DNA from 3 places in the Pseudomonas sp. A34-9 genome. Region 1 is predicted to be linked to each of the others. Evidence: riboswitches for the same ligand, from Rfam matches in the RefSeq annotation. Region 1 holds a riboswitch; each other region holds the start of a gene.
What was found. Region 1 has a riboswitch for cobalamin ahead of cobW (cobalamin biosynthesis protein CobW). Riboswitches for the same ligand answer to the same signal wherever they lie in the genome.
Positions count from the first base shown of each region.

Region 2: linked by a shared signal. The riboswitch ahead of cobO (cob(I)yrinic acid a,c-diamide adenosyltransferase) and the one ahead of cobW (cobalamin biosynthesis protein CobW) in region 1 are both predicted to bind cobalamin.
Region 3: linked by a shared signal. The riboswitch ahead of P3G59_RS16700 (TonB-dependent receptor) and the one ahead of cobW (cobalamin biosynthesis protein CobW) in region 1 are both predicted to bind cobalamin.

Region 1 covers NZ_CP119967.1:2,998,183-3,000,442, reverse strand. Annotated here, with positions in the region: gene cobN (cobaltochelatase subunit CobN) at 1-176, opposite strand, end outside; gene cobW (cobalamin biosynthesis protein CobW) at 180-1,253, opposite strand; cobalamin riboswitch at 1,352-1,564, opposite strand; one part of gene P3G59_RS13355 (IS3 family transposase) at 2,066-2,260, opposite strand, start outside.
Region 2 covers NZ_CP119967.1:1,983,202-1,985,461, forward strand. Annotated here, with positions in the region: gene P3G59_RS08880 (hypothetical protein) at 1-439, opposite strand, end outside; cobalamin riboswitch at 603-828, shown strand; gene cobO (cob(I)yrinic acid a,c-diamide adenosyltransferase) at 909-1,520, shown strand; gene P3G59_RS08890 (cobyrinate a,c-diamide synthase) at 1,517-2,260, shown strand, end outside.
Region 3 covers NZ_CP119967.1:3,748,442-3,750,701, forward strand. Annotated here, with positions in the region: gene P3G59_RS16695 (saccharopine dehydrogenase NADP-binding domain-containing protein) at 1-916, opposite strand, end outside; cobalamin riboswitch at 1,077-1,283, shown strand; gene P3G59_RS16700 (TonB-dependent receptor) at 1,376-2,260, shown strand, end outside.

The DNA of each region.
Region 1 (2,260 bases):
GGGTTGGCCAGACGCAGGCTCGGGTAATCCTCGGGCAACTGCTGCGCGGCCTCGGCGAGCAGCGCCAGGCTGGAGTCGCCGCTGCACAGAATCACCAACTCGGCGGGGGTCTGGCCAAGGTCGGCAATGTTGTCATCCGAGACGAAACCGCCGGGCTGGGTCCTGAGCAGGTGCATGGTTTAAACGCTGAGCGCGGCGCGCAGCTGCGCTTCGAGTTGCGCGGCGTCGAGTTCCTGGCCGATTAACACCAGACGCGTAATACGTGCTTCATCGGCACCCCACTGACGGTCGAAATGCTTGTCGAAACGCGTCCCCACACCCTGGATCAGCAGGCGCATTGGCTTGTTCGGGATCGCGGCGAAACCTTTGACACGGAGGATGCCATGCTTGACCACCAGCTGCGTCAGGGCGTCGAGCAGCAGGCTTTCGTCAGCTTGCGGCAGTTCGATGGAGATCGAATCGAAGGCGTCGTGATCGTGGTCATCGTGGTCGTCATCGCCTTCACCATGGTGGTGATCGTGATGGCTGTGGCGGCTGTCGATGTGTTCTTCGGAACCGGCGCCGAGGCCGATCAGCACGTCCAGCGGCAGACGACCGTTGCTGGCTTCGATGATTTTCACCGCCGGTGGCAGCTCTTCGGCGACTTCCGCGCGAACGCGAGCCAGATCTTCCGGGCTGGTCTGGTCGGCCTTGTTGAGGATGACGAGGTCGGCGCTGGCCAGTTGGTCGGCGAACAGTTCGTGCAGCGGCGACTCGTGATCGAGGTTCGGGTCGAGTTTGCGCTGGGCATCGACCTGATCCGGGAACGCGGCGAAGGTGCCAGCGGCCACGGCCGGGCTGTCGACCACGGTGATCACCGCGTCAACGGTGCAGGCGCTGCGGATTTCCGGCCACTGGAAGGCTTGTACCAGCGGTTTCGGCAGGGCCAGGCCCGAGGTTTCAATGAGGATGTGGTCGAGATCGCCGCGACGGGCGACCAGCTCGCGCATCACCGGGAAGAATTCTTCCTGAACGGTGCAGCACAGGCAGCCGTTGGCGAGTTCGTAAACGCGACCGGTGGCTTCTTCTTCGGTGCAGCCGATGGTGCATTGCTTGAGGATTTCACCGTCAATGCCCAACTCGCCGAACTCGTTGACGATCACTGCGATGCGACGGCCCTGAGCGTTGTCGAGCATGTGCCGCAGCAGCGTGGTTTTGCCCGAACCGAGGAAGCCGGTGACGATGGTGACGGGGAGTTTGGCCAGTGTTTTCATCGGTATGCCCTTTGGCAAGCGGCGGGCATACGGGACGAGAACCGGCAACGCGCGTGCGTGCCCGGAGAGTTCGCCACCGGATCACCCCGCCCGGTTGAATTGAGAATCTGTGACGAGGCAGGTCTCCTGGCTGACGGTGTTCAGGCGCTGGGCCTGGCGTTTGCTGCGCCTTCCCGCGGGCTCCTGGATTGAGCTGGCAGTGGCGTGGCAGCGAACTTCACCGTTCACAGTTGCGGGGGCAGCCGCGGCATTGACCGCGTTCCCTTCTTAGCTTCGGCAAGGGCCGAAGAACCTCGAATGCGCAAGGCTACGCATGGCTTGCTTATGGGTCAATGTTTGGATTGGGGGCATATCCGTTGCTGCGGGTGCTGCCGCTGGCGGTTTCGCTCTTACAGTGAGTCCCTTTTTCAAACGCCAAAAAGGAACCAAAAGGCTTTGCCCCTGGCGTACGGCACTTCGCTGAGGCTCAGTGTTCCCTCGCTACGGTGTCCATCCGGGGGCATCGCCTACGGTTTGCTTCGCTGCACCTCCTCTCGATGTATGCGGCTGCGCCGCACGGCGCTGCGCGCCTACCCCCGGATGAACACCTCCGCTCGGCCTGCCGATGGGGCAAAAGATCAAAAGCCAAAGCAAGATCAAGAGCCAGATCAAGAGCCCCTCACCCTAGCCCTCTCCCCGAGGGAGAGGGGACTGACCGAGGTGTTTGGGCGGGCGACGCCGACGTGAAATACCGAGTCGAACTCAGGTTTTGAAAATCCCGAAATGATCTGGTCAAACGATACTGGACACAGTTATAGGGTTTTGTTCATTTCTCATGCCGCCAGGGCCTCCATGGCTACCGGAGTCCTATAACCGTTGTGGCTGTGCAGCCTGATCCGATTGTAATAGTGGGTCAGGTAGCGCAACACATCGGTACTGGCTTCGTCTTCGTTTCGGTAGCCGGCCTTGGGTATCCATTCAGATTTCAAACTGCCAAAGAAACGTTCCATCGGAGCGTTATCCCAGCA
Region 2 (2,260 bases), 1.0 Mb from region 1:
CTTCGGGGCTGGCGCTGTGCTGGGCTTTTTGCGGTGCGACGAACAGGCAGCCGAGCTTGAGATCGCTGGCATAGCTGATGCGCCTGGCGTCGTTGGTGATGTCGAGCAGGGCTTGGGTCAGGTTGAGATTGGTAACCCGTGGCCAGCGCTGAGTGGCCTGAATAAAGGCGCGGTCTTCGGCGCCGGCGAGAAACAGATCGGCGCGGGCATTGCGTTCGCCCTCTTCGTTCTGTTTGCGCGTGGCAGTGTCGTTCAGCGTGACCAGCTCGGCCATCCACGCCGCCGCTGTGAGCAATCCGAGATTGGCTTTCTCGTCATGCCAGTAAGGTGTGTCGCTGTCGCCGCGCACGGTGTTGTAACGGTCGATACAGTCAAACCAGCGTTCAAGCACCGGGCGCAGGAATTCCAGGCGCGGGTTGCTGATGATCATGCCTTGCATCGTCATCATCCTTTATTGTTGTGGTGGGCTTTTCGGGAAAAGCATGGCTCTTTGATATCATTTGTATCAGTGTGGCACAAGATTGGCGTCAGATAGTTGATCGACGGCAGTTATTCGCCCGATGGCCCCCTCTTCAATTGACGCTCCACCCCCAACCCTCTAACCTTCGCGGCTTGTTTCAGGTGCTCTGTGACCTGCGTCGACAGAGTGAAACAGGGAAGCCGGTGAGGGTTGTCTTCAAGCGAAGATCGACCACGATCCCGGCGCTGCCCCCGCAACGGTAAATGAGTGAACACTGCGTCAAATGCCACTGCTCAAAGCGGGAAGGCGCGCAGTCTGGCGAACGCCGCTCATGAGCCCGGAGACCGGCCTGATCCATCCAGCGGCATCACGGTGGGCGATGCCAGGCTTTTTGCCGTCTATTCTTGTGCCTGCCCGCCGTTATCCAGCCTCAACGGAGAGCTCCCCCATGACTGATTCCCCCGAGCGCGACGAACGCCATCTGGCGCGTATGCAGCGCAAAAAAGCCGTGATCGACGAACGCATCGCCAACTCGCCTGACGAGTGCGGCCTGGTGCTGGTGCTGACCGGCAATGGCAAAGGCAAAAGCAGCTCGGCGTTCGGCATGCTCGCCCGCGCCATGGGCCACGGCATGCAGTGCGGTGTGGTGCAGTTCATCAAGGGCCGCAACAGCACCGGCGAAGAGCTGTTTTTCCGCCGCTTCCCCGAGCAGGTGCGCTTCCATGTGATGGGCGAGGGCTTCACCTGGGAAACCCAGGACCGCCAGCGTGACATCGCCGCTGCCGAAGCCGCGTGGGCAGTCTCTCGCGAGCTGCTGCGTGATCCATCGATCGGTCTGGTGGTGCTCGACGAATTGAACATCGCCCTCAAGCACGGTTATCTCGATCTCGATCAGGTGCTCAGCGATCTGCAGGCGCGTCCGCCGATGCAGCACGTGATCGTCACCGGTCGCGCGGCCAAGCCGGAAATGATCGAGATGGGCGACACGGTCACCGAAATGGGCATGCTCAAACACGCCTTCCAGGCCGGCATCAAAGCGCAGAAAGGCGTTGAACTTTGAATCAACCACGTCACTGCCCGGCGGTCCTTATCGCCGCGCCGGCCTCCGGTCAGGGCAAGACCACCGTCACCGCCGCGCTCGCCCGTTTGCATCGCAATCAGGGGCGCAAGGTGCGCGTGTTCAAATGCGGCCCGGACTTCCTTGATCCGATGATTCTCGAGCGCGCCAGCGGTGCGCCGGTGTATCAACTGGACATGTGGATGGTCGGCGAGCAGGAAAGTCGTCGTCTGTTGTGGGAAGCCGCCGCCGAGGCGGACCTGATTCTGATCGAAGGCGTGATGGGCCTGTTCGATGGCACGCCGTCCAGCGCCGATCTGGCGCGGCACTTCGGTGTACCGGTGCTTGGCGTGATTGACGGGACGGCCATGGCGCAGACCTTTGGCGCGTTGGCGCTGGGTCTGGCGAAGTATCAACCGGATCTGCCGTTTGCCGGTGTGCTCGCCAATCGCGTCGGCACCTTGCGTCATGCGCAATTGCTCGAAGGCAGTCTCACGGAAGGGCTGCGCTGGTACGGTGCGTTGTCCCGCGAAACGGGTATCGAACTGCCGAGTCGCCACCTCGGCCTGGTGCAGGCCAGTGAACTGAATGATCTCGATGTGCGTCTCGACGCTGCCGCCGATGCACTGGCCAGCAGTTGCGAGGTAGCGCTGCCACCGGCCGTTGGGTTCGCAGCGCCGGACGTCATTGCGGTAGAGCCGCTGCTGAAGAATGTGCGGATCGCCGTCGCCCGTGATGAGGCG
Region 3 (2,260 bases), 750 kb from region 1:
TCGACAACGGTTTGCCGTCAACGCCAAGGCCCTGCACGTCGATGTACATTGCGCTTTTGCCATCGCCGAAACGCTCGAAGCGCATGCCGAGGCGATGCAGTCTTGCCGCCCACAGCGCATGGTCGCGGACCAGCCCGACTTTGAGTGCCTGAGCCAGCAGGCCGTTGGCGATGCCGCCGAGTTTCAGCCCGGCGCCGGCCTTGAAGCTCAAGGTCTGCGCGCCATAACGATGGGCGAAGATGTCCATGTCCGGCACATCAACATTGGCCAGCAGGCGGGTGCCCATCTGCGGCATTTTGCGCAAGGTCAGGTCCAGCCAGCCCGACACCTCATGCACCTTGCCGTTTTTAAGTTGCTTGATCGGTTTGCCGGCGTAGGCGAGCACGCCTTCGATGGTCGACAGCCCCGGCATTTTCGCCGATGAGGAAATGCCATGCTCGATCGAATCAATGCGTGAAAAGTGCTGGCGCTGCTCATCGATGATCGCGGACGACAACGTCGGCACCGAGCTGCAACCACTGAGGATCGCCACGCCGGCCTGCTTCGCCCGCGCATCGAGAATGCCGATGCCGTTGACGAACGTGCGGCAGTCCGCCAGGTCGCAGTAGTTCACGCCGGCGTCGATGCAGCTTTCAGCGAGCGCATAGGATTGCCCTTGAAACGGCCCACCGGTATGGACGACCAACTGGATGTTCAGCGCGCGCAATGCGGACTTGAATTCGCCACCCATGGCATCGCCGCACCAGCCTTCGCAGACGTTGCCCGATTGATTGTTCAGCTCATCGACTTTGCGCTGCAACTTGTGCGGATCACGCCCCGAAAGCACCAGACCGATGTCCGGCATCAGCGCCAGATGCCGGCACACGATGCTGCCGAAATTTCCATAACCACCGACCACCATCACCCTGAACGGCATGCAATTTTTCCCTAAGTCATTCCCTCACACAGGCGTGCAGGATATAGGGCCGAACGCCGGCAAGCCATTCAGATCAATGGCTGCCGCTCTTGCGCGCCCGTGCAGCAGTGAACTAGCGGGCACGCCACTGCCAAGTTGACGAACGGTCATTCGAATGTTCAGATGCCGCCCAGTTTCAGGTGTCCCATGCCGCCGTGCATGGAGTGAAACGGGAAACCGGTACGTTCTTTTCGAACAAGTCCGGTGCTGCCCCCGCAACGGTATGCGCGTGATGCTTTCGATAGACCACTGTGGCCATGCGGCCATGGGAAGGTGAAAGCCTCGATACGCGCGAGCCCGGAGACCGGCCTGGAATGTCTGTTTGGCAAAATCCTGCGGTGGGCGGGCATGGGCCGGTATTGGCTGTGCGCGATGCCTTCTCCTGCATGCTCTTCTGCGAAGATACTTTTCGAGAAGACAATGATTCGACCTTTCTACACCTCGGCTCCAACCCTGTTGTTCGGCTGCCTGTTCAGCCCTCTGCTGCTGGCGGATGACGCGCCACTGGAACTCAATCAGCAAATCGTTTCCGCACCGTCGGTGGAATCCACCGCTGTCGCCGACATGGCGAAGTTCGGCAGCAAAGTCGAGATCGTCACCCGCGAACAGATCGAGCGCGCCGGCCCCAGTGCCGATGTCAGCCGCGTCATGCAGATGTTTATTCCCGGCCTGTACGTCGCGCCGAAAAACGGCCCGTTCGACTACGGCACCTATTCGCTGCTCGGCGGGCGCAACGACGACACGTTGATCCTGCTCGACGGTGTGCGCCTGAACAATCGCCTGTACGGCGGCCTCTATCTGGACACCCTGCCGGCCAACGCCATCGAACGCATCGAAGTGCTCAAGGGCGGCCAGAGCCTGTTGTTCGGTACCCAAGCCGTGTCCGGGATGATCAACATCGTCACCCGCAGCCCGCAGTCGCGCAAAGCCGCCGGCGAAGTGAACCTGGGCGTCGACAGCTTTGGCGGCACCACCGAAGACGCCCGGGTCGAGAATATCTTCACTAACGGTTTCGGCGATCTTGGTTTGCTGGCGTATGTCAGCCACAACGTTTCCGACGGTTACCAGCCCTATCGCAACCGCGACATGAACAACGTCAGCGAGAAGCACCGCGCCTACGAAGTCACCACATTCGGCGCCAAGGCGATTCAGTCGTTTGGCGATGATTCGCGGCTGGAACTGTTCTACCAATACGCCGACGCCGACCTCGACTTCGCCCGCCCGGTCGACAACCACAACACCACCAACGACCGCGTGCAGCAGATCGCCACGGCGACCTTCGAGCAGGCCATCAATGAGCGCCTG